Regions from separate parts of the Microbulbifer sp. 2205BS26-8 genome, predicted to be linked through region 1. Evidence: predicted binding sites of a transcription regulator. Region 1 holds the regulator's gene; each other region holds the start of a gene.
The links. Region 1 encodes sigma-54, which starts transcription at its own class of promoters, with help from an activator protein. Its sites were predicted from a motif close to TGGCACANNNNTTGCNNT; they were not measured.
Positions count from the first base shown of each region.

Region 2: glnA (glutamate--ammonia ligase) is a predicted target of sigma-54. The motif match lies at 2,912-2,929, and genes of this name have one in related genera.
Region 3: Q5Y71_RS07540 (NarK family nitrate/nitrite MFS transporter) is a predicted target of sigma-54. The motif match lies at 4,498-4,515, and genes of this name have one in related genera.

Region 1 is NZ_JAVAMR010000014.1:39,093-48,938, forward strand. It holds gene Q5Y71_RS06995 (YhdP family protein) at 1-1,188, shown strand, start outside; gene msrB (peptide-methionine (R)-S-oxide reductase MsrB) at 1,471-2,004, shown strand; gene yjgA (ribosome biogenesis factor YjgA) at 2,088-2,627, opposite strand; gene mgtE (magnesium transporter) at 2,708-4,075, opposite strand; gene Q5Y71_RS07015 (HPr family phosphocarrier protein) at 4,183-4,452, opposite strand; gene rapZ (RNase adapter RapZ) at 4,478-5,338, opposite strand; gene ptsN (PTS IIA-like nitrogen regulatory protein PtsN) at 5,478-5,939, opposite strand; gene hpf (ribosome hibernation-promoting factor, HPF/YfiA family) at 5,943-6,233, opposite strand; gene Q5Y71_RS07035 (RNA polymerase factor sigma-54) at 6,486-7,946, opposite strand; gene lptB (LPS export ABC transporter ATP-binding protein) at 8,099-8,824, opposite strand; gene lptA (lipopolysaccharide transport periplasmic protein LptA) at 8,921-9,466, opposite strand; gene lptC (LPS export ABC transporter periplasmic protein LptC) at 9,453-9,846, opposite strand, start outside.
Region 2 is NZ_JAVAMR010000006.1:47,441-57,286, reverse strand. It holds gene Q5Y71_RS03510 (TonB-dependent siderophore receptor) at 1-636, shown strand, start outside; gene Q5Y71_RS03505 (hypothetical protein) at 639-1,133, shown strand; gene thiI (tRNA uracil 4-sulfurtransferase ThiI) at 1,201-2,700, opposite strand; gene glnA (glutamate--ammonia ligase) at 3,008-4,414, shown strand; gene Q5Y71_RS03490 (DUF4124 domain-containing protein) at 4,642-5,214, shown strand; gene glnL (nitrogen regulation protein NR(II)) at 5,580-6,650, shown strand; gene glnG (nitrogen regulation protein NR(I)) at 6,654-8,078, shown strand; gene Q5Y71_RS03475 (symmetrical bis(5'-nucleosyl)-tetraphosphatase) at 8,169-8,981, opposite strand; gene rsmA (16S rRNA (adenine(1518)-N(6)/adenine(1519)-N(6))-dimethyltransferase RsmA) at 9,012-9,812, opposite strand.
Region 3 is NZ_JAVAMR010000015.1:69,779-79,624, forward strand. It holds gene nirD (nitrite reductase small subunit NirD) at 1-205, opposite strand, end outside; gene nirB (nitrite reductase large subunit NirB) at 248-2,794, opposite strand; gene Q5Y71_RS07540 (NarK family nitrate/nitrite MFS transporter) at 2,874-4,337, opposite strand; gene Q5Y71_RS07545 (Re/Si-specific NAD(P)(+) transhydrogenase subunit alpha) at 5,497-7,047, shown strand; gene pntB (Re/Si-specific NAD(P)(+) transhydrogenase subunit beta) at 7,060-8,451, shown strand; gene Q5Y71_RS07555 (S41 family peptidase) at 8,751-9,846, shown strand, end outside.

The sequences.
Region 1 (9,846 bases):
GATATTGAACATATCCACATCACCGGGCAAAGTGTCGGCACCAAATGGCAGCTGGATTTTGACAGTGAAATGGCGGCGGGCAATATTGCCGGGGTGCTGGATGAGGAGGTGCCGCTGCGATTGCAGTTGGCCCATTTGCGTCTACCAGCCCCGAAGCAGGGAGAGGAGTTGTCCAACAATGCACCTTCCCTGCACCTCTTCCTTGAACAGAGAGAAGATCCCTGGGCGGATTTTGATTTCGAAAGTTTGCCCGCCATCGACTTCAGTACAGAGAACCTGCAACTGGGTGACGAGGCGCTGGGGCGCTGGTCCTTTCGCGTGCGGCCTTCATCGGACCGCCTCGTATTGAGCGATATCCGCGGTGCAGTGCGCGGCTTCCGCCTGGAAGGGCGCGGTACTGGGGAGGCACGCCTCGGGGCTCAGCTGATGTGGATGCGTGATGTCGAGGGCAACAGTACCTCCCAGTTTATCGGTCGCCTGGTTGCCGATGACCTCGCCGATATCCAGCGCTCCATGGGACACCAGCCCCTGATTGAAAGTAAATCCGCCAGCTTCGATACCGCCTTGCGCTGGGATGGTTCACCGGTTCAGGTGAAGGGCAGTCTGCTCTCAGGGGCTTTAAAAATTGACATCAGGGATGGCCGTTTCCTGCGTTCCACTGGCACAGCGGGCTCCACGGTGTTGCGTTTGTTATCTCTGTTTAACTTCGACACCTGGGCGCGCCGTCTGCGACTGGATTTCTCCGATCTGTATAAAAGTGGTATGGCCTTTGACCGGGTTCGCGGTGAAGTGGTGTTCGAGGGAGATGGCCAACTGTTGATTGCAGTACCGATTCAGGTGGAGGGGCCCACCAGTGAGCTGCAGATGGCGGGCAGGGTCAACCTGCTGAGAGAGGATCTGGATCTCACTCTGGTGGCAACGCTGCCAGTGGGCAACAATCTCGCCCTGGTCGCCGCGTTGGCTGGCAATCTTCCCGCTGCCGCGGGAGTTTACCTGATCAGTAAGGCTTTTAAGAAGCAGGTGAATAAAATGGCCAGTGTCAGTTATCGTATCAGCGGTGACTGGGCCGAGCCGCAAATCCGTTATGACAGGCTCTTTGATGGTGATGGTGCCAAGCGTGAGGGTGTGATCTCTGTGCAGCAGCAGAATCCACCACCAGAAGAGCAAGCGGGCACCGGCGGCCGGTAATTGCACCAAGACGGTTAACCCGGTAATCCGTTGCGTTTTTCATAACTGGGCGCACAGCTACTCTTGCATGCCTGGCGCGGTTGGCTGGGGTTTTTATACTTTCAACGGGTTGCCCCAACCTGCAGTCAACAGGGACACTGCCCGGTGCGATATGCCTCCACTGGGGATACAGCCAGGGAAATCCCGCCGATATTGGCTGCCAGTATTTCCACTGAACTGGCACCATCTGCCACACTCTAACTCTAGGGTAATGGTTAATCACTGAAGAGAGGAGTTTCCGCGATGGAGAAGTCCCGTGTACTTGGTCCGCTGCTGGTTGCAGTTGTGGCAGTTTCAGCCTGTTCCGAGGCTGATGAGCGGCAAACCCAGACCATGACAGTGGATGAAGCTAAGGTGCGTATCAGCGAGGGCAAAGACTTGGAGCAGATACCAAAATCGGTCTGGAAGCAACTTTTGCCGGAAGACCGGTACAAAGTGCTTTGGGAGAAGGATACGGAGCGGGCTTATAGTGGCAAGTTACTTTACAATAATGAAGAGGGGGTGTATGTCACTGCAGGTTGTCGCCTGCCGGTGTTCAGTTCGGCGCAAAAGTATAAATCCGGTACAGGCTGGCCCAGTTTCTGGGATGTGGCCTACCCGGAAAATATTGTCCTGAAAGATGACTTTAGCTGGGGCCTGAGGCGTACCGAAGTGTTGTCCAAATGTGGTGAGCACCTGGGACATGTCTTTAAGGATGGCCCTGCACCGACCAATCTGCGTTACTGCTTGAACTCCCTGGCACTGGATTTCGAGCCGGCCATGGAAAAAAAGCCGTAGTATCGATTGTCTGTGGGACTGGTCGGCAGGCGCTGCCTGGTTCGACCTAATGTCGTCTACTTTCCGTAAAAGCCAGTGTCGACTTAGGCCCGATTATCCCGTTGACCCTGCCCCGACTTGTCCTGGGCTTTTCGCGAAAAGAAATCCCGCAGATAGCGAAACAACTTGCGCTGGTTGGTAGGGGGCAGGCTGTTTTTCATTTCCCGACAGGCGTTGCGCACCAGTTGGCGCAATTGCTGGTGGTCCACTTCTGGGTACTGATTAAAAAAGTCCCCCTGAGCATCGGCGTTCTCTTTCAGGAGGCGATTGCGCCAGTCCTCGGCCATTGTATCGAAGGGCAGGTGCCGACGGTCAAGCTCCTTGAACCTCTTCAAAGCAGCACTTATGGCCTCGTGATCAACACTGCGCATTAATTTTCCGATGTATTGCATCTGGCGGCGGCGGGCTTCATTGGATTTGATACGAGCACAGGTCATGATTGCTTCCCGCAGAGTGTTACTCATCGGCACTTTGGCCAGACGGGCTTTGGAGAGTTCAGTCAACTGTTGTCCCAGCTGCTGCAGCTCGTGCATTTCCTTTTTGAGCTGGGTTTTGCTCTTCGACAGGTCGTTGTACTCGGTCATTGTGGACTCCGTGTGTTGGAAGGCTATCCCGACTCTGCTAGGCCTGTAGCGGCGCTCCGTCACAGGCTGTTTTTGCCCATTTAGCTAAAGTACCAGGTGGCGAGCCCGAGGAAGGACATAAAACCCACAACGTCTGTCACCGTTGTGAGTGCCACGCCACCGGCCAGGGCGGGGTCAATATGTATGGCGCGCAATACTACTGGAAGTATGGCTCCGGCCAGAGCCGCTGTGATCAGATTGATCACCATCGCCGCGACAATGATTAGAGCGATGTGTATGTCGCCAAACCACAGAGCGGCGATCAGTCCAATCACCAGAGACCAGAGAAGGGCATTCAGGGCGGCCGAACCCAATTCCCGGGAGAGCAGCCAGTTCAAGTTGCTTTTTCCGATTTGCCCAAGTGCCATGCCCCGGATAACGACGGTGAGCGTCTGGCTGCCGGCCACGCCGCCCATACTGGCGACAATGGGCATCAGTACAGCCAGGGCCACTACCTTCTCCAGGGTATTCTGAAACAGGCTGATCACCCAGGAGGCGAGGAGGGCGGTTAGCAGATTGATACCCAGCCATAGTGCGCGCCTGCGCGCGGTGCGCCGTACGGGCGCAAAGGTGTCCTCCTCCTCATCCAGACCGGCGAGACTCATCAGCGAGTGGTCGGCGTCCTCGCGAATCACATCCACCACGTCGTCAATGGTGATGCGTCCCAGCAGGCGGTTCTCTTCATCCACCACCGGAGCCGTGATCCAGTCGTATTTCTCAAACAGTCGGGCAACTTCGGTATCGGGCATATCCGCGGGGATGGGTTCCACATCGGTATTGACCACCTCGCGCACCGTGACCGAAGGATCTGTAGTAAGCAGTTTTGACAGGGGTAGCAGGCCGATATATTCCCCTTTGCGGTTTACGACGAACAGGCTGTCAGTGGACTCCGGGAGTTGTTCGTGGCGGCGCAGGTAGCGCAGGACGACATCCAGACTCAGGTTGGGGCGCACCGAGATGGTGTTGGTGTCCATCAGGCCACCGGCGGTATTCTCATCATAGGCGAGCACACTCTCCACCCGCAGGCGGTCCGTCTCGCTCATGGATGAGAGCACTTCTGCGACGATGCGCTCAGGGAGTTGCTGGAGGATGTCGGCGATATCGTCCGCATCCAACCCCTCCATGATCTCCACCATTTCCTCGGTATCCATGGTGTTGAGGATCTGGCTGCGCACCTCGTCGCTGAGCTCCTGCAGTACCTCACCCTCGATATCCCGGTCGATAAGGCCCCACAGAACCTGGCGGATACGGGGGGGAGAACTTTCCAGCAGTTGCGCGATGCTCTGGGGTGTCAGAGTTTTGAGCATGCGCCGGACTTCCTGCCCTGTGCCGCTATCGAGCGCGGCAAACAGCGCGCTCAGCTGGTTTTGGGCGCGGAACTTGATTTCGGCTTGGGGTGGGCTGGACACAACGAATCCTTACTGCAGTGGTTGGAAAGGCGGCAGCCGCCGGGATAAAGCTGCGGCGATTTTATGTGCTTCGGGGGGCGCAAGCCAGTGGTACCTGTCTTTGCAGTCTACTCGGCTTCGCCAAAGCGATCCGAGATCAGGTTGCAGATGGCGCTGAGTGCTTCGTCTTCATCGGGACCGTTAATTTCCAATGTCAACTCGGTGCCCTTGCCCGCTGCGAGTAGCATCAGCGCCATGACACTTTTGGCATTGACGGATTTACCTTGGCAATGCACCTGGATATCGGAGGAAAAGCGCGCTGAAGTTTGTGCGAGTTTGCTGGCTGCGCGAGCGTGTAAGCCGAGCTTGTTGATAATGGTGAGTTGCTGTTTATGCATAGGGGACTTTCGCGCAATGGAATAGCTATCTCCGTTGCTCGCGATGGCGGATCTGCAAGCTGTCGAATTGCGGTGAGAAGGTTTTGGCCAATTGTTCCACCATGTACACCGAGCGGTGGCGTCCGCCGGTACAGCCAATGGAGATGCAGGTGTAGCTTCGATTGCTTTTTTGGTAGGAAGGCAGCCATCGCTGCAGGAACTGGGTGATGTCGGCCTCCATCTTATCGGTTTCTGGGTGGGCGCGCAGAAATTGTTTCACCTCGGGGTCCCTGCCGGTTTTCTTTCTCAGGACCGGCTCCCAATAGGGATTGGGAAGACAGCGCAGGTCGAATACCAAGTCCGCGTCTACCGGTACACCGTACTTGAAGCCAAATGACTGAAATAGAATGGCCATGCCATTGGACTGTTTGCCAACCACCCGGTTTTTAACCAGTTCACGCAGTTCGTGCAGGCTCAGGCTGCTTGTGTCGATCACCATATCTGCCATGGCTGCGATAGGGGACAACAGTTCCCTCTCCTGATTGAGGGCTTCGAGCAGATGAGTGCAGTTATTGCTAAGGGGATGTTTGCGACGGGTTTCACTGAAACGTTGCACCAGTATCGGCTCGCGCGCATCCAGATAGATCACATCGCATTGCACTTCATTTGCTCGCAGGGATTCAATCACCTGAGGCGCCTGTTTGATATCCTGCCACAGGTTACGGGCATCAATGCCCAGGCCCAAACGGGTATTTTCCTGTGGTGGCTGGTCTCCAGCCCATTTGACCAGTTGGGGCAGCAGGCTGGTCGGCAAGTTATCAATACAGTTAAATCCCACATCCTCCAGCAACTGGAGAGCTGAGCTTTTACCGGAGCCGGAACGGCCGCTGATGATCACCAAGCGCATAGAGAGTCCCTTTGTGAGGTCGGCACACTGGCGTTGTAAATTGGAAACAATGTATCACTGTTTACTTGCGGTTTGTGGTGCACACATACCGCCGTTTCCACCGGGCATGGGTTGCTTGGGCTGAAGTTTAGTGTTCAGTTCAGGCGGCTGCGGCACTGTCTAAGGCCAGCGCATAGAGTTCATCACTGGTTTTCGCCTGCCTTAACTTATCCTTTATCTGGTTATCGGAAAACAGGGCGGCGATTTGTGCAAGTGTCTCAAGGTGTTGTTGCTCTGCATCTTCAGGTACCAGCAGGGCAAACAGTAAATCCACAGGTTGGCGATCTGTAGCGTCAAAATCTACTGCAGGCTTGATGGTGCAGAGCACGCCAATAGGCTGTCTGCAACCAGGCAGGCGACAGTGTGGTATGGCAACACCCTCCCCGATGCTGGTGGAGCCGAGGCGCTCGCGGGCAATCAACTGATTGAAGATGGTATCGGCGTCATGTTGAGAATATTGCTCGGCGATTGCCTGGGCAATATTGAGCAGTAACTTCTTTTTGCTGCTCCCTGCCAGATGGCAAAAGCTGAGGTGGGGGGAAAGTAATGCTTCGAGTGTCATAATTCAGCGGTGGCTTTGCAACTTCTCTTTGTGCTTTTTGAGTTGGCGGTCCAGTTTGTCCGCGAGCGCATCAATGGCCGCGTACATATCACTATCCTCAGAGCCTGCACAGAGGTCATGACCATTGATATGTACCCGGGCTTCGGCTTTCTGGATCAGTTTTTCAACGGATAGGATGACTTGGGCGTTAGTAATGTTGCCGTAATGCCGAGACAGCTTTTCCAATTTGTTTTCGCAGTAACTGCGCATGGGGGGGGTGATATCGACGTGGTGACCACTAATGTTGATCTGCATGGATTTCTCCTTACCGAGTGCACTGCATACCGGCAAACGGCTTCCTTTCGGGCCGCAACCCTACTAGGAAGTGGGCCAGAATGGAAGCATATACTCAAAGTTTGGGTTTTGGTTGGGGGATAAAACCTACAGGGCGCCAGTCAGTTTGTGACTGCATGTGAACTCTGGGTCGAGCAGTCGGCCACTGCCAGTTGGGGGTGTAATGAAACCGAGCGCTGGGCAGCATTGCCGTTAAGAATGGATAGCGGTGGGTCAGGCTAAGCGTTTGCGCTCACTGGAAGAGGGGATTCCCATGGACTCCCGGTATTTCGCTACTGTGCGGCGTGCTACCTTGATTCCCTGCCTGTCGAGTTCCTGGGCGATTTTATTATCCGAAAGGGGCTTGCGTGGGGCTTCGGTATCAATCAGTTTGCGAATCATTGCGCGAATGGCGGTTGACGAGGCGTCCTCGCCGGAATCGGTGCTGACATGGCTGGAGAAAAAATATTTGAGCTCGTAAACGCCCCGGGGAGTCAGCATGTACTTCTGGGTGGTGACTCTGGAGATAGTGGATTCATGCATGCCAATGGCTTTGGCAATATCTGCCAGTACCATCGGCCTCATGGCCTCGGGACCCTCTTCGAGGAATCCCTGCTGTTTCTCAACAATACAGGTCGCCACCTTGAGCAGGGTATCGTGGCGGCTCTGCAGGCTTTTCAAAAACCAGCGCGCCTCCTGGAGGTGGTCCCGCAGGAAGCTGTTTTCTCTGGAGTTATCTGCGCGCCTGACCAGGGCGGCATAGTGATTGTTAATACGGATTTTCGGGGTGATTTCCCCATTCAGATCCACCTGCCAGCGCAACCCTTTGCGGGAAACAAGGATGTCAGGAATGACGTAGGCGGTCTCCTCTCTGCCATAGCGCTCCCCGGGGGTGGGGTTTAGGGTCTGGATCAGGCGAATTACCGCGCCTAACTGGGCCTCATTCAGGTTTGTGCGCCGGCTCAGTTGGCGGAAGTCCCGTTTTCCGAGCAGACTGAGATGGCGTTCAATAATGTCCTTGGCCTGTTTAAGCCAGGGTGTGCTGGCTGGCAGCTGCTGCAACTGCAACAGCAGGCACTCCTGCAGGTCCCGTGCGCCACAACCAGTGGGCTCGAACTGCTGGATCGCTTTGAGCACGGCGAGGACCTCATCCTCTTCAACATGGAGGGACGCTGTGATCTGTGCAATGGGGGTTCCCAGCAGTCCGCAGGGCTTGATCGCATCAATCAGGTTTTCACCGATCCACTTGTCATGCGCAGATAGTGTGGTGAGGTTGAGTTGCCAGTGCAGGTGATCCTGTAGACTGTCTCCGGGAGCACTGTGCTCAAACTCTAATTTGTCACCATCGAATCCACTGCTGTAGTTGCCGTAGATTTCGTCCCAGCGGGAGTCCAGCGGCAACTCGTCGGGAATATTCTGGCTCCAGCTGTCTTCACTGAGTTCGTGCTCACCACTGGAGGAGGCGATTGCACTTTCTGAGCCAGCTGTCGGCTCCTGCTGGGCGTTGCTCTCTGCGATATTGGCTGTAGAGAGAACCTCGTCAGTCTCGACTTCCAGCATTGGGTTGCCGTCCAGAGCGGCCTGGATCTCCTGTTGTAAATCCAGTGTCGACAGTTGCAACAGGCGTATTGCCTGCTGCAACTGCGGGGTCATGGTCAACTGGGTGCCGAGCTTAAGCTGAAGAGACTGCTTCATAGTGGGGCGCTACAAACCGAGGTGGCCGGTATTCACCAAAAGTTACCCATAATGGCGCAGACTACCCCGCTTGCCGGGATAACACAAGCAATAAACGTGCCTATAAATCATGCCCAGTGTGGAATTTGAGCGCAAAAATGGCAGCTTTTCCTCTAGATGGTAAATTCGTGCCCCAGATAAACCTCGCGCACCTGCTGATTCACGAGCACTTCTTCCGGAGTGCCGGCGGCGATAATATGGCCTTCACTGACGATATAGGCGGTTTCACAGATATCGAGGGTTTCGCGCACATTGTGGTCGGTAATCAGGACACCAATACCCCTGTTGCGCAGGTGGCGGACAATGTCCTTGATATCGTTGACCGAGATCGGGTCTACCCCAGCAAAGGGTTCGTCCAGCAATACAAACCTGGGATTTGTGGCGAGTGCGCGGGCGATTTCCACCCGGCGGCGTTCTCCTCCTGAGAGGGCCATCCCCAGACTGTGCTCGATATGGGTAATATTGAACTCACTGAGCAGTGCCTGGGCCTGCTGCTGGCGTGCAGAGCGGGACAGGTCCTTACGGGTCTCAAGGATGGCGAGAATATTGTCGCGCACCGACAGGCGGCGGAATACTGAGGCCTCCTGGGGCAGATAGCCGATCCCTTTGCGTGCACGACCATGCATGGGAAGGCTAGTGATGTCTTCATCATCGATTAATACCCGCCCGGTATTGGCCCGGACCAGGCCAGCGATCATGTAAAAGCAGGTGGTTTTCCCGGCACCATTGGGGCCCAGAAGGCCAACTATCTGACCACTGGTGACGCTGACGGAGACATCCTGAACGACTTTTCTTTTCTTGTACTGCTTGGCGAGGTGTAACGCTTTGAGCGTTGGCATAGTGTGTTCCGAAATCTTTCCCTGCCGTGGGCACAGAGTGCCTTCCGGTAAAGGTTTGACAGTGAATTAGTACTGTATCCAGGCTCGGGTAGGGACCTATTGACCCTCTCTCCCGTTGTTGGAGGTTTCTTTCTTTTCCGGCTTCCAGATCATCTCCACGCGACCTTTCCCGGTCTGTCCCCGGGCACTCAGTTGTTCGGTGGTGAGGTCATAGTTGATCTTTTCTGCTGCCAGGGTATTGCCATCCCGGTCCACTAGGGCCTCGCCGGTAAGGAGAAGTTCTTCCGAGCTGACAGAGTATTCTATGCGCCGGGCGCGCGCCTTGACGGGGTTTTCCCCTGCGAGGATCTTCTGCTCGAAGTGAGCGGGTTTTCCCTCAGCGATGACGCGCCGGACCTCCTTGTCGGTTGTGAAGTAGACCTCGACACGATCCGCGCGTATTTTCAGGGAGCCTTGGGTAATGACAACGTTATTACTGTAAACGACCAGGTTACTGCTCAGAGCGGCATTCATCGCATCAGATCTAATATTCACGCGCTGTTCGCGGTCTTCAGGTAATGCATCTACCCCCGCGGTGAAGAATAACAGGGCTGCAGCGGTGGAAATCTTGCACAGGTGACGGAATAGGTTAGTCGGTGTCATAGCTGCTCTTAACGTCCGATAGGATTTCCACCCGGTCTTCACTCAGATAGGCGCGCATGCCCTTGCCGGTGGTACGGTTGGGGCCGGAGGTGATAGTAACAACTTTGTCGGTTTCGGCGAACTCCCTGTCTGGCAGGAGAGTAATGCTGGGTGTTTCCAATTTGATACCACCTATGGCGGGTAGTTCATCAATCACCACTTCTCCTTCCAGGACTACCCGTTCACCGCGATTGTAGACGGTACCCCACCTGGATTCAGTGCGCCATTTTGGTTGGTCATCCTCGTAGAAGAACAGGCGTGGCTCTGTTAGGTCGGCCCGGTCACGGCGTTTGAACTGGTAGTAGGTAATCTGCTGGGCATCCACCCGGTAGGCCAAGTTA
Region 2 (9,846 bases), on a different contig from region 1:
GAAAAGTCCCTCTCCGCAACCTACGCGCTGAGCTACGAGGGTGAACGCCTGAGTGGCACCCTGTCACTGGCACACACAGCCGTGGAGCATTTGGCTGCACTGGGAGAAACTGAAAACGGTGTGCCACTGCTGACACAGATGCGCGAAAGCGCGGTTGTCAGCGCTGGGGATATCAGTCTCGGTTACACCCTGAATGAGGCACTGAAACTCGCCGTTACCCTGGAAGGCTACGACTATGATCGCATTTTCAAGGAATCCTACGCCATAGCGCCCATCGAACAACGGGCGCTGTTCAGTCTGGACTATGGCAGCGGCCCCTGGATGCTATATGCCAGCGCCAGTTGGGTGGGCCAGCGGGACTTGGGGGATTACGGTTATGAGGGTTACAACCAGCCTGGCAGAGAGCGCAAGAGCGACAGCGCGGAAAGCTACTGGACCCTGGATATGAAGGTGGCCTTCGACGTGAGTGAAAACCTGAACGTGTATGTCGGCGGCAATAACATCACCGACTACACCCAGGTTAACGATGCGGAAACCCCGCTGTTCTGGGATGTCGGCGGCGCTTACGATGTGGCCTATATCTACGGCCCGCTGCGCGGCCGGGAATTCTATCTGGGCTTTGACTGGAACTGGTAGTAGTGCGCCGTTTTTTACCCCTGTTCCTGCTGTTTACCCTGTGCATACCGGCCTTTCCCGCTGCTGCGCAGGGCGCTTCGCTTTTGGATCTGACACTGAGAGACCTGGCCAGCCCCGGGCGTATCAGCCTTGCGCAGTACCAGGGGCAACCAGCGTTGATGGTGTTTTTTGAACCCGAGTGCCCCTGGTGCTTTCGCCAGGTGCGAGTGCTCAATCGGCTGTTGGCCCAATGCCCCGGTCAGTTTCAGCCCCTGGCGGTGGGCACCAACGGCTCCCGCAGGGCACTGATGGCGGAATACCGCAGGCTGCGCCCGGATTTTCCCGCCTTCCAGATCAGCAGTGCGCTGCTCGATACAGTAGGTACTATTCCCGCCACACCTTTCACCCTGCTGATCGACCGCCACGGCGCACCCGCGGGCTGGCTGAGGGGGTTTTTGCCCGAGGAGAAATTGATACCGGTTTTGGCGGCGCACCTGGGGGTTACTTGCGGCAGCTAACTGGTGTACAGGCCACCGTGCCCCGCGGCCCGCACGAAACTTCTCCCGGTGTGAATCCTTAGCGGGGTTATTTTCCGGTTTTGCCCACTCCCGCCTTCTCCTGCCGATGGGGCCTTTGCGGCCGGTAGACGCCCACATTGCGGTAGCCCTCGTCGAGCAGATGGGAGGCGTGCAGGCGGCTCATCACACCGCGGGCGCAATACAGCAGGTATTCCTGCGCCTGGTCCAGTTGGGCAAAGCGGTTGTTGAGTTGGTAGAAGGGAATGGTTTGTACTGCACCGTTTTCCAGTTCCAGCGGGTCCAGTTCCTCTTCGTCCGGGTGGCGGATATCGATCACTACCGCACTGCCGGGTTCCTCACGGATATCCACCTCCGGCGCCTGTCCGCCTACTTCTTCGATCACCTCGTCGATGTTCTGGATCACGCGGTTGCCGATGGCGCGATCGAGGACAGTGAAGTCGAAGCGGTTCTCCTCGCTTTCCACTTTCTCGATTTTGGCGCGGGTGGTGGGCTTTACCGAAATCACGCCGCAGTATTCTGGCATATTGGCGGCAAATTCTTCTGTGCCGATTGCCCGCGCAGTCCTGATAATGTCGGTCTTGTTGCTGGCAATCAGCGGGCGCAGCACCAGGGTATCGGTGACGCTGTCGATGACTGCGAGATTCTTCAGGGTCTGGCTGGAGACCTGCGCAATGGCTTCGCCGGTCACAAGTGCATCCACTTCCAGCTCTTTTGCCATCACACTGGCAGCGCGCAACATCATGCGCTTTAGGATCACGCCCATATAGGAGTCATCGACCCGTTCGAGAATTTCTGCCACTACCTCGTCGAAGGGCACAGTGACAAAGCGCACCCGGTGAGAGGCGCCGAACTTGTTCCACAGATAATAAGCCACCTCCTTAACACCCAATTCGTGCTGGCGTCCCCCCAGATTAAAAAACAGGAAGTGGGTGCGGATACCGCGTTTGATAGTCAGGTAGCTGGCCACGGTGGAATCGAAGCCGCCGGATACCAGCGACAGCACCGGGTCCTGGGTACCCAGAGGGAAGCCGCCGAGACCGGGGTGCTGCTTCTCAATGACATTGAGTTTGTCGTGGCGGATCTCCAGTTTTACCGTGATATCCGGATTTTTCAGTTTTACCCCGGCCGCTTCGGTGTTCCTGTTGAGGCCGCCGCCCACATACTGCTCTACATCCAGGGATTGAAACTCGTGTTTGCCGCTGCGCTTTACGCGCACGCAGAACGTCTTGTCCTTCAGTGCTGGGCCCCACACCGGCAGGGTTTTCTCGTAGATATCGTGCAGGTCGCCCAGGGGGAACTGGCGCACACGGGAGAAGTTGGCGATGCCGGGCGTGTTGGAGAGTACCTCCTCGATGCGATCACCCAGGTGGGCCACGGCGTCCGGGGCAATCACGTCGATCTTTTCCCAGTCCTTGCGCACCTGGATACGGTCGTCCAGTTGTTGTAGCAGGCGCTGCAGGTTGTCTTTCAGCTGGCGCGACATACGTTTGCGCACGGGATTGCTCTTGATGGTGATCTCGGGGAAAAACTTGACGACAAAGTGCATGGGAATTCGCCGGGTACTGCTGTTGATAGAAGATGCGACAGTATAAACCAGGCGGAGGGGACCGGGAGGTGCACTCAAGTGGTGCGCCTGTTGGCTCGGGATGTGCCATACTGGTGCACTTCTCGGTAGCTGCCCGGCCATAAGGCATCTATCCTGCCTCAGCCGGCCCGGCGACCGGGACCGTCGCCGTCAGGGCGTGGATGCCCTGATTTGGCACACTCCTTGCTTCATTTCACGCCAGGTACAGCGTGAATGCCGGCAGCAAAAGGCATAGCGACCAATTTTTTTCAAGACCTGGAGGGCTGCAATGTCAGTGAAAACGCTCGATTTGATCAATGAAAGTGAAGCCAAGTGGGTAGACTTGCGCTTCACCGATACAAAGGGAAAAGAACAGCATGTTTCCATCCCCGCGTCGGAAGTGGATGGTGAGTTCTTTGAAGAGGGCAAGATGTTCGATGGTTCCTCCATTGCTGGCTGGAAAGGGATCAACGAGTCCGACATGATTCTGATGCCGGATGACGAAACCGCTTTCCTCGATCCCTTTACCGACGAGAGCACGGTCATTGTGCGCTGCAATATCGTTGATCCCGTCACCGGTCAGGGCTATGAGCGCGATCCACGTTCCATCGCCCTGCGCGCCGAGGAGTACCTGAAGTCCACCGGTCTGGGTGACACAGCGATGTTCGGGCCGGAGCCCGAATTCTTCGTATTCGACGACATCACCTGGGGCGCGGAAATGGGTGGGGCCTTCTACAAGATCAATTCTGAAGAGGCGGCCTGGTCTTCCGGACACAGTTTTGCCGAAGGCAATATCGGTCATCGCCCGGGTATCAAAGGGGGCTATTTCCCGGTGCCGCCGGTGGATTCCCTGCACGATGTCCGTGCCGCCATGTGTTCCGCCATGGAGCAGATGGGCCTGCATGTTGAGGTACACCACCACGAGGTGGGTACCGCCGGCCAGTGTGAGATCGGGGTTGCCGCCAATACCCTGACGAAAAAAGCCGATGAGGTTCAGATTCTCAAGTACGCCGTGCACAATGTTGCCCATGCCTACGGCAAAACCGCTACCTTTATGCCCAAGCCACTGGTTGGTGACAACGGTTCGGGCATGCATGTACACCAATCCTTCTCGAAAGGTGGGGTCAACCAGTTTGCCGGCGACACCTACGCCGGCCTGTCGGAAACCGCTCTGTACTACATCGGCGGTATTGTGAAGCACGCCCGCGCCCTGAACGCGCTGTGCAACGCCTCCACCAACTCCTACAAGCGTCTGGTGCCCGGTTTCGAGGCGCCGGTGATCCTGGCTTACTCCGCGCGCAACCGCTCGGCGTCCATCCGCATTCCCTACGTGACCTCGCCCAAGGGCAAGCGCATTGAGACCCGCTTTCCGGACCCGACCGCCAATCCCTACCTGGCTTTTGCGGCACTGCTGATGGCGGGCCTGGACGGGATCAAAAACAAGATCCACCCCGGTGATGCCGCAGACAAGGACCTGTACGACCTGCCGCCGGAAGAGCTGGCCGAGTACCCCACAGTGGCCGACAGCCTGGAGGGGGCCCTGGACGCTTTGGACAGGGACCGCGCTTTTCTGATTGAGGGGGGAGTATTCACCGATGACGCGATTGATGCTTACATCGAGCTGAAACGCGAAGAGGTTGAGCGCCTGAACATGACCACCCACCCGGTGGAGTTTGATATGTACTACTCCGTGTAACGGCGACTGCGCACCGAGAGACTGTCGACCGCTTGGCGAAAAGCCCGCACTGCCCTGGCGCGGGCTTTTTTAATGGGGGTACACTGTGAACTGTGAATAGGGCAGCTTTCGCGCTGTCGTTTCAATCACGGTGTTGGGTTCTTGGCGGTGGCCGATTGTCCCGACTGGTTGCGCTCCGTCACGGGGCCTGTAAAGGGAGCATCCGCAGGTTGCGGTTGATCATCGCTATGGGAATTCCAAGACTGCTGCAGATACTGTTGCTCGCTGTGCCTCTGATGGTGTCTGCTGGCCCCGATGGCAGTAAAGAATCCGGTGCCATTTACAAGATCGTCGGCCCGGACGGCCAGGTGACTTTCAGTGATACCCCCCCGGTAGACAGGCAGGCAGAGAAGGTGGAGCTGGCGCCTATCAATATCCAGCCCATCACCCTGCCGCGTCCGTTGCCGATGCGCAAATTGTCCCCAAAGGCAGACAGCGGTGCGGGAGCGGGCCTGGGCCCGGTCTCTATCCGCATAGTCAGCCCCCAAGATGGCGCCACTATACCGCCGGGACAGCGCCTGGTTGCCCTGCAGGTGGACGTGCAGCCAGTCTATCCAGACGGCGCTCGTTTCTTTGCAGTGATCGACGGCCAGCCCTGGCGCGGCAGCTCCAGTGGTTCCGCCCTGGATCTCTCAATGCTGGAGCGCGGCAGCCACAGTGTGCAGGTGGTCCTCACCGATGCCAATGGCCGGGTACTGGCCCAGTCCCCGGCGATCACCCTGTATGTGCAGCGCCCCAGTGTCAACCTGCCCGCCAGGTAGGGGTGTACCGGCACTTGCAAAGCAGGCCGAAGGCATTCCCAACCCACACCGCCGCTAGCGCTGGCAGCGGAGTCTCCGGCATCCGGGGCCGTCCCAATCATTTCCTTTTGGTTGAATTTTGAACTTTGCACCGATATGGTGCATTCTCGCATTCGGGCGTTGTGTCGGGCTTCTTCGGAATGGGCATCGTGACGGGCTTAAAAAACGACACTGGCTGTAGATATCCCCAGGCAGGGATGACTTTAGGGCTATCCCTGTCCCCGTGCGCCATTTTGGTTTGCTTTTTGCACTGACCAAACTCAAGAGCTTGTGACACCGCGCGCAGAACACGGCGCCGGCTTGTGAATTGAACTGGAAACGACTGAATGCTGAATGACCGCCAGCTGCTGGACAACCTGACTTCCGCTGTGCTGATGTTGGATAGCGAATTGTCGCTGCGCTATCTGAACAATGCCGCCGAGGACCTGCTCAGTGCCTCCAGCGCCAGGGTCATCGGGTTGTCGCTGGATGAGGTGGTGCGCGAAACCGGCTCCTGGCAGGCTTTGCGGGAGGTGTTAGTAAAGGGGGAGAGGTATACGGTGCGCCGCGCCCATTGGCACCTGCACAACCGGGAAATGCGCATCGTGGACTACTCGGTAGCCCCGGTGTCGGAGCTGGGAATGCTCTTGGTTGAGGTGCAACCGGTGGAGCGGCTGTTGCGCATCGCGCGTGAGGATACGCTGTACAACACCCGCGAGACCACGCGCAACCTGGTGCGCGGCATGGCCCACGAAGTCAAAAACCCCTTGGGTGGTATTCGCGGTGCTGCCCAGCTGTTGCAGCGGGAGCTGCCGGACCCTGCCCTGAAGGAATATACCCAGGTCATCATTGAGGAGGTGGATCGCCTGCGCCAGTTGGTGGATCACCTGTTGGGTTCGCGCCAGCGCCTGAAGCTGATGGCCACCAATGTGCACGAGGTGCTCGAACGGGTGGCGCAACTGGTGGATGCGGAATGTGAGGGCAGGCTGCACATTTGCCGCGACTACGATCCCTCCATACCGGAAGTGCCGGCGGATCGCGAGCAGTTGCTACAGGCTCTGCTGAATATTGTCCGCAATGCCATGCAGGCTGTTGGCGAGGATTCCGGCCTCACCAGCGGTGAGATTGTTTTACGCACCCGCATACAGCGGCGTTTTACCATCGGTCGACGTCTCTGCCCACTGGTCTGCTGCATTGAGGTTGAGGACAATGGCCCTGGCATTGACGAGGCGCTCAGGGAGCAGATTTTCTTTCCCATGGTTTCCGGGCGCGCCGAGGGCACGGGGCTGGGGCTCTCCATCTCCCAGAACATCATCAACCAGCACGGTGGCCTGATCCAGTATGACAGCCGCTCCGGAGGCAGTGTGTTCCAAATCTACCTGCCACTTTCATCCAAATCCGCCAATACAGGGTGCTAGAGCATGAGTCATCGCGTTTGGATCATTGACGACGATAAATCGATCCGCTGGGTACTTGAGCGGGCGCTCTCACGGGCGGGGATCGAAACCCGGTGTTACGAGAATGGCAACCGCGCTTTGGAGGATTTTTACAACACACCACCGGATGTGGTGATCAGTGATATCCGCATGCCGGGCGCCGACGGGTTCAAATTACTGCAGCGCTTTCAGGAAGAGTACCCGTCGCTGCCCATTATTATCATGACAGCCCATTCGGATCTCGATAGCGCGGTGGCCGCTTACCAGGGTGGGGCATTTGAATACCTGCCCAAACCTTTCGATATCGACGAAGCTGTGGCGGTCACCCGACGCGCGCTGCTTCACACCAGCAGCCAAGGCCGTGGAGAACCTGTGGAGTTGGCGAAGGGTTCAGGTGGTGGGGAAATGATCGGCGAAGCACCGGCCATGCAGGAGGTGTTTCGCGTTATCGGGCGCTTGTCCCATTCAAATATTACCGTGTTGATCAATGGTGAATCCGGCACCGGCAAAGAGCTGGTGGCGCAGGCTTTGCACAATCACAGCCCGCGCAGGGATAAACCGTTTATCGCGCTCAACATGGCGGCGATTCCCAGGGACCTGATGGAGTCGGAACTGTTTGGCCATGAGAAGGGGGCCTTTACCGGTGCGGCTTCCCTGCGTGCCGGGCGCTTTGAACAGGCCAATGGCGGCACGCTATTTTTGGATGAGATCGGCGATATGCCGGCAGAGACCCAGACGCGCTTGCTGCGCGTGCTGTCGGACGGGGAATTTTACCGTGTAGGTGGCCATACGCCGGTAAAAGTGGATGTGCGCATCATTGCCGCCACACACCAAAACCTGGAAGCATTGGCACTGCAGCACAGATTCCGCGAAGATCTCTTCCACCGCCTGAATGTTATTCGCATCCATATTCCCAGGCTCGCCGATCGCCGCGAGGATATTCCCAGGCTGGTGCGCCATTTCTTTGATGCCGCCGCCAGGGACCTGGGGGTACAGCCCAAGATCCTGACGCGGGAGGCCGAGGATTGTCTCTCCGCTTACGACTGGCCCGGCAATGTGCGCCAGTTGCAAAATACCTGTCGCTGGGTCACCGTGATGGCCTCCGGCCGCGAGGTGCACAGGGAAGATCTCCCTCAAGAGTTGTTGTGCCACCAGGGTACAGATGCAGAATCGTCGCTCGACTGGGAAAAAAACCTGCGGGTTTGGGCGGACCGAGCTCTCACTGCCGGGCGGCGGGATATCCTCAGCGAAGCGGTTCCCGCCTTTGAGCGGGCACTGATTGAAATTGCACTAAAGCACACCGCCGGGCGCAAACGGGATGCAGCAGCGCTGCTGGGTTGGGGCCGCAATACCCTGACGCGAAAGCTCAAGGAGTTGGAGATTAGCGCTGTGGAAGCAGGCCCGCAATAACCATCCGCTGTGCCGGCTTGGTTGTTGCCGTTTTAAAAAACGTATCCCGGGCTGCCCTCGCTATGCCCTGTATGCACTTCTGTGAGCCGATCACGCACGACAGTCCGTACAAAAAAACTGTTCGTCACCGAGTCGCATGGCGGTCAGGCAGCCACCCCAAACACAGCCTGTATCCAGGGCATATATATTTTTGGTATTTGCGCGCCCTTCCAGGGCGGCCCAGTGGCCAAAAAGGATTTTGTCATCCCGGGTTTTTCTATTGGCAAAACTGAACCAGGGTTTGTATTCCCCATGGGCAGCCAGTGGACCGCGCTTGGTGACAAGATCCAGGGTGCCATCCGCTTTACAAAAGCGCATGCGGGTAAGGTAATTGGTGATGGAGCGCAGCCGCTCGATACCGAAGAGGTGATCATTCCAGCAGTGCGGCTCATTGCCGTACATACCGTAGAAATAAGCCTTGGCCATAGATGTATCGGCAAGGGCCCGGTGCACTTCACGGGCCAGTTCCCCGGCTTTTGTAATACCCCAAATCGGTGGAATACCCGCATGTACCATGGTGTAACCTTTCCTGTGTACAAGCAGGGGCAGGTTTTGCAGCCAGCTGAGCAGCTTGTCCGCATCCTTGGCCTGTAGCACCCGGGTTAAATCCTGTTCCTTTTTTGAAAGCCGTTTGGCACCGTGGGCCAGTGCCAGCAGGTGCAGGTCGTGGTTGCCGAGCACTGCGGTGACCTGGTGCCGGTGATCGTACAGGAAACGCAGGGTACCGAGGCTGTCGTCCCCGCGGTGCACCATATCCCCGGCGATCCATAGTTTGTCGCGGTCAAAGCGGAATGGAATGTTTTTTAACAGGCGCTGCAGCGGTTTGTAGCAGCCCTGAATATCACCAACGGCGTAAGTGGCCAATGTATCTTCCCATCATGCCCTATTTGACGCTTATTCCGGGTTGCGTTCAAAACAGGTGTTTGCCAATTGTACAAAATCCCCCACGCTGAGTGTCTCCGGTCGGCGACTCATATCCAGTGGCACTGATTCTGGCTCAAGTTCCGGAAACAGGGGTTTCAGGGCATTGCGCAGCGTTTTGCGGCGCTGCTGGAAAGCGGTATTGACGATTTGTCCCAACAATCTTTCGTCCTTGGCGGAACAGGGTGGGGGGCTGTGGGGGGTGAGGCGTACAATGGCGGATTCCACTTTGGGCGCTGGCCGGAATGATCGCGCGGGTACGGGGAAAAGCCCCTGCACACGACAGTGATATTGCGCCATGACACTCAGGCGGCCGTAGGATTTGGTGCCCGGTGTGGCGCTCAGGCGGTCCACGACTTCCTTTTGCAGCATAAAGTGCATGTCCTGCACCTTGCCTTTGAAACTGAGCAAGTGAAACAGCAGTGGCGTGGAAATATTGTAGGGCAGGTTGCCGACTATGCGCAGAGCACTCTTTGCCGCAATGCTGCCAAAGTCGAACTTCAGGGCATCCTGCTCGATAACCTGAAATTGCGGATATTCCCTGAACTTGAATTGCAAGAGAGGAACCAGGTCCCGGTCCAATTCCACAGCGGTCAGGCTGGGGCAGTGCTGCAGGAGCAGTTCGGTGATGGCGCCCTGGCCGGGACCGATCTCGACAAGCCTGTCTGACGCCCTGGGTGCAATGGCGCGCACTATGCGCTCGATAATCGTTTCGTCAATCAAAAAGTTTTGCCCGAAGCGCTTGCGGGCCTTGTGCTGGAAAAAGTTGTCCATCAAATAATCTGTCGTTCAAGGTGTCATTAAGGGC
Region 3 (9,846 bases), on a different contig from region 1:
CGTAAAGCTGCTGCGCCTGGCCGGGCAGGAAAAAGAGCGCAATACTCTTTTTAGAAAGTGTACAGGCTTTTCTCTCCTTGTATGTGGACATATTCTCCCAGAGGGCGCAGACTCCGGAATCTCTGATCAGATCCGATCGCTGACAAATCGGTTGCCAGTGAGTGTGGGTGATCACAATTGCCTTGTTTCGGGGTGGTTTTAACACAGCCTAGGCCATGATCTTTTCCTCGCTGGATTAAAGATGAATTTATTCGATCATTTCTTCTTGGCTTGAGAGCGCTGAAATTTCTTTCACATTGGCAGGGCGCGGTTGCCCGCGCTCCTTGACAAAGACAATCTTGTCATCGACCGCATCACTGTTGATAAATTGTCTAAAGCGCTTGAGCTTTTCAGGATCATTAATGGTCGTGTTCCATTCGCACTGATAGGTATTAATCACCCGGGCCATCTGTGTTTCCAGCTCCTTGCAGATTTTTAGTTTATCTTCAATGATGACTTCGCGCAGATACTCGAGACCACCATCGAGGCTTTCGAGCCACCTTGAAGTGCGTTGTAACTTATCTGCAGTGCGTACATAGAACATTAAAAAACGATCGATAAAACAGACCAGGGATTTGTCATCGAGATCGGTAGCAAACAGGTCTGCATGGCGTGGGCGCATACCACCATTGCCGCAGACAAACATATTCCAGCCTTTTTCGGTAGCGATAACACCAACGTCTTTGCTCTGCGCCTCGGCGCATTCACGGGTACAGCCTGAAACTGCCATTTTTACTTTATGCGGTGCACGCAGCCCCTTATAGCGGTTCTCCAGATGCAGTGCCATAGAAACGCTGTCACGAACGCCGAATCGACACCAGGTGCTGCCCACACAGGATTTCACTGTGCGCAGGGATTTCCCATAGGCATGGCCGGTTTCAAACCCGGCGTCGATCAGTTCCCGCCAAATCTCCGGTAATTGTTCCAGGCGGGCTCCAAATAAATCAATACGCTGAGCCCCGGTAATTTTTGTGTAAAGGTTGTAGCGCTTTGCCACCTGTCCGATCACGATCAATTTTTGTGGGGTGATTTCTCCAGCGGGAATACGTGGCACTACCGAGTAGCTGCCGTTTTTTTGCATATTTGCCATAAAGGTGTCATTGGTATCCTGTAGCCCTATATGAGGTTGCTCCAGGATATGTTCATTCCACAAGGAGGCGAGAATGGAAGCAACGGCAGGTTTACAGAGTTCACAACCGTAACCGCGACCGCGTTTCTGCAAAAGCTCCGGGAACGTCTTAATGCGCTCTACCTGTACTATCTGGAATATCTCCTGTCGTGAGAAGGGAAAATGGGCGCAGAGGTGATTGTTCACTTCCATACCCAAAGCGGTGCAGGCTTCGTCGACGATAGTTTTCACTAAGGCGGCACAGCCGCCACAGCCGGTTGCGGCTTTGGTGACATCTTTAATTTCGCCCAGGGAAAGATACCCTTCGGCAATGGCATCAGCGATCTGGGCTTTGCTGACATTGTGGCAGGAACACACGGTTGCTGTTGCGGGAAGGGCCACAGTACCCGGTGCAATGACCGCGTCGTCCGCGCTGGGCAGGATTAATTGCTCTGGATGCTCGGGCAATGTGATAGCATTGAGGTAATATTGCAGCAGAGTATCGTAGTCGTCGGTGTCTCCCACCAGTACGGCCCCAAGCAGTTGCTTTCCACCTGCGTCGGTGATCATGCGTTTGTATATACCGGCCTGTTCATCCATAAAAGTAATTGCAGCGGCATTTTCAGTGTGCCCGTGTGCATCGCCGATGGAGCCAACCTGAACTCCGAGGAGTTTCAGCCTGGTACTCAGATCTGCTCCGGAAAAAAATTTCTGTTCGCCGGCCAGTTGCGCGACAACAGTGCGTGCCATGGAAAAACCGGGGGAAACAAGGCCGAAAATGCGTTGCTCAAAAAGGGCACATTCGCCAATGGCAAATATATCAGGATCGGAGGTGCGACAGCACTGATCAATGACAATACCGCCGCGCTCCCCAAGCTGCAATCCGGCCGATGCAGCCAGTTTGTCTCGGGGACGAATACCGGTAGAAAATACAACCAGATCGGTGAGTAGGTCACTACCACCCTGGAACTGTATACGCAGACGCCCACCAACTTCCTCAATCAACTCTGTAGCAGTATCAACATGCACGTGTACACCAAGTTCCTCTATTTTTTTCTTCAGCAAAGTCGAACCACCTGCATCCAGCTGGGTTGGCATAAGCCCGGGTGCAAACTCTATAATGTGGGCTTCGAGCCCCAGTATTTTTAATGCGTTTGCCGCTTCCAATCCCAACAACCCACCGCCCACTACCACGCCGTTTTTTGCCTTGTCTGCAGCACTGCGTATCGCATCCAGATCCTCAAGTGTGCGATAGACAAAGCATTTTTTGTGTTCACTTCCAGGGATTGGCGGAACAAAGGGGTAAGAGCCGGTGGCAAGGACCAATTGATCGTAATTTTTGACGATCCCACTTTGCGCAGTCACTGTCTTGTTCGCGCGATCAATGTCAATGACCATCTCCTTGATATGCAGTTCAAAACCCCATTGCCGATACTGTTCTGCGTTTCCCATTGCCAGATCTTTGGCAGTGGAGCCGGCAAAGTATTCCGAAAGATGCACACGGTCGTAGGCTGGTCTGGGCTCGGCACAGAAGATTGAGACTTCGAAATGGCCAACCTGCTGGTGGTCTGCCAGGCTCTGCAGGAGATGGTGTCCTACCATACCATTGCCAATGACAATCAGCTTTTTTTCTTCTGCTTTATCCATTATTCAAATTCCTGGCAATCCCTATTCGGCGGTTTCAGGGTGGGGCGGTAACGCCAAGGATTGATATACGAATGGCCTTTTAGGCAACATTGATCATTGATACACTGCCATCTGGGAGTGTCTCCGCTATTTGCCCCTCGGGCTCTTCCAATAATAATACGGCAGCAAAACCAAGCAGTGCCGTAATGCCAATAACCAGAAAGAAATCCTGATAGGACACCAAACTCAGTACGGTGAGATAAAATACAGCACCGACATTGCCATAGGCGCCGGTGATTCCCGCAATCTGGCCGGTGAGGCGACGTTGAATCAAAGGGACCACTGCGAACACTGCGCCCTCGCCAGCTTGCACGAAGAAAGAGCAGGCCATGGCAGCGGCAACGGCCAGGTAAAGCGGCCATTGGGTATCGATAAGGGCCATGGTGAAGTATCCCAGAGCCAGCCCCGCTGTGAGTACCAGTAAGGTGGGCCTGCGCCCCCAGCGGTCACTGATCAGTCCGCCCGCTGGACGCGACATCAGATTCATGAAAGCGTAGGCCGAACCGAGCAGGCCGGCTTTTACCGGGTCCAGGGTAAAGGTCTCTGAGAAGAACAGGGGCAGCATGGAAACCACAGCAAGCTCTGAGCCAAAAGTGGCAAAGTACAACAGATTGAGAACCACTACCTGTTTGAATTTATAGCGGTGTATCGGCGCTGGCGGGTTGTTGAGGACTTCGCGGTTTACCTTGTAGGTCTTGTGTGTATCCAGCATATAGAGCAGACCGAGACCACAGTAAATTATTGTGGCAGTGGTGTTGGAGAAAAGGCCAATTCCGCTGGACAATCTCCAGGTGAGTAATGCCAATGCTGCATAGATAGGAATCTTCACAATTAACAGCAGTATGAAATCCCCTCGGCTGGTAATTTCCATGCCCCCGATTTTTTTTGGTTTGAAATAGGCAAGGCCTTTGGGAGTGTCTGTCACTGAAAAGTAGTAAATGACACTGTAAATCAGTGCGATGATTCCTGTAAGGCCAATGGCATAGCGCCAGCCATTGTCACCACCAACAATGAGGGCAATCGCTGGCAGGGATATGGCTGCGGCGGCGGAACCAAAGTTTCCCCAGCCGCCATAAATACCCTCGGCAGTGCCTAACTGGTGCACGGGAAACCACTCCGATACCATGCGGATGCCAATCACAAAACCTGCACCGATAAATCCCAGAAGAAAGCGGCCGATCGCTGCCTGTATAAAGTTGTCTGCCAGTGCGAAGATAAAGCAGGGCACACTGCCAATGGCCAGGAGCAGGGAATACGTAAGTCGCGGTCCATATTTGTCTGTGAACATACCGACTAGGATACGCGCAGGAATGGTCAGGGCTACATTGAGAATTAAAAGTGTTTTGACCTGATCCGGGGTCAGGGATAGACTTTTCGCAATGGCCATTAAGAGCGGGGCATGGTTAAACCAGGCAAAGAACGTGATAAAGAAAGCCACCCAAGTTAAGTGAAGTATTTTTATCTTGCCGCGGAATGAGAGTAAGTTGAAAGGCTCACTTGACATGCACATTTCCCTTGTTTGTAAATTCCCGATGCATATAAAGTTTACAATTGAAGTCTAGAGATTGGTATCGTTGCGCTTTTTTGCCAATTAATGTCGGTGGAGGAATCGCTCCACCGAGGTAATATATCCGGGTTGGGTCATTGGATCATCTATTTATTGCCATTCAATTAATATGCCATTATTACAAAGTTGGTGTGATTGTTCCTTGGAGGCGCAGCAGAAAAACGATTTCGTACAGTTGCACCGTAAAGATGAATTTATTTTTCCTGTTCCAGGTAGTGGGAATAATGACAACTGCAGTTTTTTGGTGCAGCACCTTGCGGTTATTATTTTTCTTGCACAATCAGGGTGCCTCTGTAAATATTAAAAGTGATTAAGTAGGGTGGTGATAATAGGCAATAACTGAGCTAAGGTTTTTCTTCTGCTCAAATAGTTTGTGTCAAGGGGTTATTCTGGGCAGTGCAAGCTTGGTCAATGGAATTTGGATCAAGAGCCGATAGAAAAGGCAACATCGGTATAAAAATTATGTTGACTAGCAGCTTAAAAGAAAGTCATGATTATACTGAACGACATTATATAATAGAAATACATTGTACAATCAAACCGTTTGGATTTAGATGTATTCACAACAGTGGAACTGCGTAACTGCGCATTGGCTCCATTTATAGTCTTTGTCTTCCCCACCAGGGTCCAATGCGGATTTTGCCGGGAAATTTGTTTTAATCTGGGCGCTCCTCAACGATGGTTGGAGGTCTGTGCCCGATAATCCAATTGCTTTTAAAAGCTGTTGGGTTAGCTATCAGCGCAATGAAGCGTGATGTTGGTAGGCCATAAGGTTTCTGGCCGGTTAATGATCGGCAGCGCCTGGGTTCTGTGTGCTATGCACTGGGTAAATTCACAGACTGGCCGGGTTTAAAGCTCGTGTTAACTGGCCCAGCCAACAGACTTGGTTGCAAGTGTTACTTTTGATGGAGTCTAGTAGAGCGGGTCTTTACTCTGGTTTTTTAAAAGAGACTTATAAATTTCACCAATTACCGCTATTAGAAGAGACCACTTTTCATCTCCAGCCCACCGGTTTACACTCCTGCTGTTTATAAATTGGGCAATCCGAAGAAGACCCAGCAGTACATCCAGAGAACAAACCAAGAGGGGCACAGCGGTGATAATAGCCATACCTAAGGAGACCGCGGAGGGAGAAGCGCGCGTAGCGGCAACTCCCGACAGCGTAAAGCGTTTGCGCGATTTGGGTTTTTCCATTGCGGTGGAAAAAGGGGCTGGTGATATGGCCAGCTTTCCCGATACGGCTTATGCTGAGGCCGGGGCGGAAATCCGCAATGATTTGAGGACATGCCTGGCGGATGCAGGAGTGGTCCTCAAAGTACAGGCCCCCACTGATGAGGAACTGGCACTGATCCCCGAAGGGGCCACCGTGATTGCTTTTCTCAAGCCGGCGCAAAATGCAGAACTCCTGCAGAAACTGGCCGATAGAAAGATCAATGCACTGGCTGTGGAGTCTGTACCCAGGATCTCCCGCGCACAGAAAATGGATGCGCTCAGTTCCATGGCGAATATCGCCGGCTATCGCGCAGTAATCGAAGCTGCACATAATTTCGGCCGTTTCTTTACAGGTCAGATTACGGCTGCAGGAAAAATTCCCCCCGCAAAAGTCCTGGTGATTGGTGCTGGTGTCGCCGGCCTCTCTGCGATTGGCACTGCAAAGAGTATGGGTGCCATTGTGCGCGCCTTCGACACCCGTTTAGAGGTACGTGAGCAAGTGGAATCCATGGGAGCGGAATTCCTGACTGTGGAAATAGAGGAGGAGGGTTCCGGTACTGGTGGGTACGCCAAGGAGATGTCCAAGGAGTTTATTGAAGCGGAAATGGCCCTGTTCCGCGAGCAGGCCAGAGAAGTGGATATAGTCATTACGACAGCACTGATCCCTGGCAAGCCAGCCCCAAAGCTCTGGCTTGCCGATATGGTCGATAGCATGGCACAGGGATCGGTTGTGGTAGACCTGGCTGCGGAAATGGGCGGAAATTGTGATTACACGGTGCCCGATGAAAAAGTAGTGCACAGTGGCGTAACCATTATAGGCTACACCAATCTGCCCAGTCGTGCGGCGAGTCAGTCATCCAGATTGTATGCCACCAATCTTGTCCACCTGCTGAGTGAGTTGACACCGGGAAAAAATGGTGAACTCCAGATTGACTTTGCCGATGAAGTGATCCGTGGTGCAACGGTGGTCAAGGCTGGGGAAGTTACCTGGCCCCCGCCCCCCCCAAAGATTTCAGTCCAGCCCAAGACACCGGCCAGGGAGGCCGAGCTGGTCAAAGGTCCTGTTGAGGAAAAAATTGAAAAGAAAAAATCGCCTCTGGCTATTTTTGTATTTTGGGCCGTAGCGGCGGTGTTGCTACTTTGGCTTGGGCGGGTGGCTCCACCGGCATTTGTCTCCCATTTTACCGTCTTTGTTCTCGCCATTTTTGTTGGATGGCAGGTGATCTGGAATGTAACCCATGCATTACACACCCCTTTGATGAGTGTTACCAATGCGATTTCCGGTATTGTGGTGGTCGGGGCTCTGGTGCAACTGGGAACAACAGGCTCAGTCCTGGTGTTGGTGCTCGCTTTTGTCGGTGTACTGGTTGCCAGTATTAATATATTTGGTGGCTTCTTTGTAACCCACCGTATGCTGAAAATGTTTCGCCGCTAGGGGGCGTGAGTGATGAACGGAATGATTGCAATGGCTTACCTCTTTTCAGCGGTGATGTTCATTTTAAGCTTGGGTGGTTTGTCCAGCCATGAAACAGCACGCAGGGGAAATCTCTACGGTATGGTTGGTATGGCTGTTGCCATTATTGCTACCATAGCCGGCATCGCCACAGGGGCTCTGTGGATGGTGGCCGTCGCGATGGTGGTGGGAGCGGCTATCGGACTTTCCCTGGCAAGGCGTGTCGCCATGACCCAGATGCCTCAGATGGTGGCCTTGCTGCACAGTTTTGTTGGCCTTGCCGCGGTATTGATTGGTTGGGGTGGTTTTCTCGATCCGCAAGTGATTTTGCATGGAGCCGCCCATGTGGTGCACAGCACAGAGATCTATCTCGGTGTGTTTATTGGTGCAATTACCCTCACAGGTTCCCTTGTCGCCTTCTGCAAGCTGCAGGGGCTGGTGTCTGGCAAACCACTGACACTACCGGCCCGGCACTGGCTGAATCTGGCTGCGATTCTGGCCTGTATAGTGCTGGGCGTTGGATTTGTACCGGCGGAGGTAAATACCGGTACGCTGATCAATTTGCTTTTGATGACTGCAATTGCACTGCTGCTTGGCATTCACTTGGTGGCGGCGATTGGCGGTGCCGATATGCCGGTGGTGATTTCCATGCTGAACAGCTACTCAGGCTGGGCAGCGGCAGCTACTGGATTTATGCTGGGCAATGACTTGCTGATTGTTGTAGGTGCCCTGGTCGGCTCATCCGGTGCGATTCTCAGTTACATTATGTGTCGCGGCATGAACCGCTCGTTTATCAGCGTCATTTTGGGAGGCTTCGGTTCAGAAGGCGGAGTGGTTGCCGATGATGAAGTTGGTGGCGAGGTTGTGGCGACCAGTCAACAAGATCTGGCCGACGATCTGAAGGCCGCTGAAAATATTATTATTGTCCCCGGTTTTGGTATGGCCGTTGCTCACGCACAACAGGCTGTCAGCGACCTGACTGATCGGCTGCGTAAAATGGGAAAGACAGTGCGCTTTGGTATCCACCCCGTAGCGGGCCGTCTGCCCGGTCATATGAACGTGCTCCTGGCAGAGGCAAACGTGCCCTACGACATCGTGCTGGAAATGGATGAAATTAACCCGGATTTTCCCAGTACGGATCTGGTGCTGGTTATTGGCGCTAATGATACAGTGAACCCGGATGCGGTCGAAAAACCGGGTTCTCCCATTGCTGGGATGCCAGTGCTGGAGGTGTGGAAAGCGCACAAGGTGGTGGTGCTCAAGCGCTCTATGGCTTCCGGTTATGCTGGCGTAGCCAACCCGCTCTTCTACAAGGAAAACACCCGGATGCTGTTTGGGGATGCAAAAGACAGCCTGCAGGGCGTGCTGGGGAAGATGAATGAGTAATTGTAGGAAATAGCTCTGGTTATTAAATATCCATCCCAGCCGGAGTAGAGCTAGGTTTTCACCTTTTGGGTTTTTTGACCAGGCAAGTCAATGAACTATGAATCGGGCTTTATAATATCCTTGCCTGTTTTATTGGCTTTGTACTTTATGTGCTTTGTTTTGTGCTGCCAATGACGAAACTTTGGAGATGTGTAACATCAATAGGTTTTAATTTTTAAAAAATAATTGGCTATGGTACTCTCTTTCAATGGGAGGCCGTTTTCCTAGGGTTGAATATAATAAAAAGAATAATGAGATGAATGATGAGTACCATTGTGCATAGTTTGGCCCTGCGATGTCTGGTTATTTTCTGTGCTATTTGTGTTGTCGGTTGTGGTGGTGGCAGCGGCGGTAGAGACAGTGCTGGTAATGTAGATATTCCCATAGGGGGTGTACCGGGCAGTTCCAACTGGGTAAAGGGGCAGTTCCTGCCTGCTTCCGACTTTGAGGGGAAGTGTGTTTCTCCACGCAGCGGTATTGACCCCACCACTGGTGGGAGCTATACGGAGGTGCAGGGCACCCGCCTGGATGAGAACAACTGGCTGCGCTCCATGAGTAATGAACTTTACTTGTGGTATAACGAAATTGCTGATCAAGACCCTGCTGGGTTTGATGATTCTCTGGAATATTTTGCTGAGCTTAAAACTTTTGCACTGACGGCCTCCGGTCAGGAGAAAGACAGATTTCACTTTACCTTACCCACCGAGGAATGGTTGGACCTGACAGAGTCCGGTATCTCTGTTGGTTACGGTTTCCAATGGGCGCTGTTGTCTGCTGTGCCACCCCGTAGGGCAGTGATTGCCTATCTGGATACCGAAAGCGCCGAAGGCTTGCCCGACTATATAATGCGTGGTACAGAATTGCTGAGTGTGGATGGTGTCAATGTGGTCAATAGCGACGATATTGATACGCTAAACAGAGGCATGTGGCCTGCTTCGGCGGGAGAACAGCATGTCTTCAGACTCCTGCCGCCTGGTGCAACCGATCCTGTTACCGTGACACTCACAGCGAAAGTGGTAACTTCTGATCCTGTACAATCTGTAAAGTCTATACAGACAGATTCAGGACGGAAAGTGGGTTATATGCTCTTTAATGATCATATTGCCACTGCTGAAGGGGAGTTAATCAGGGCAGTGTCCGATCTGAGGGGAGAAGGCGTCGAAGATCTGGTACTGGATCTTCGCTACAATGGTGGTGGCTATCTGGATATTGCCAGTGAACTGGCTTATATGGTTGCCGGTGATTCTACTTCGGGCAGGACTTTTGAGTTGTCCAGATTCAATGACCAGCATCCCAATATCAACCCAGTTACAAATCGGCAATTACTGCCAACGCCTTTCCATAATACCAGCCGGG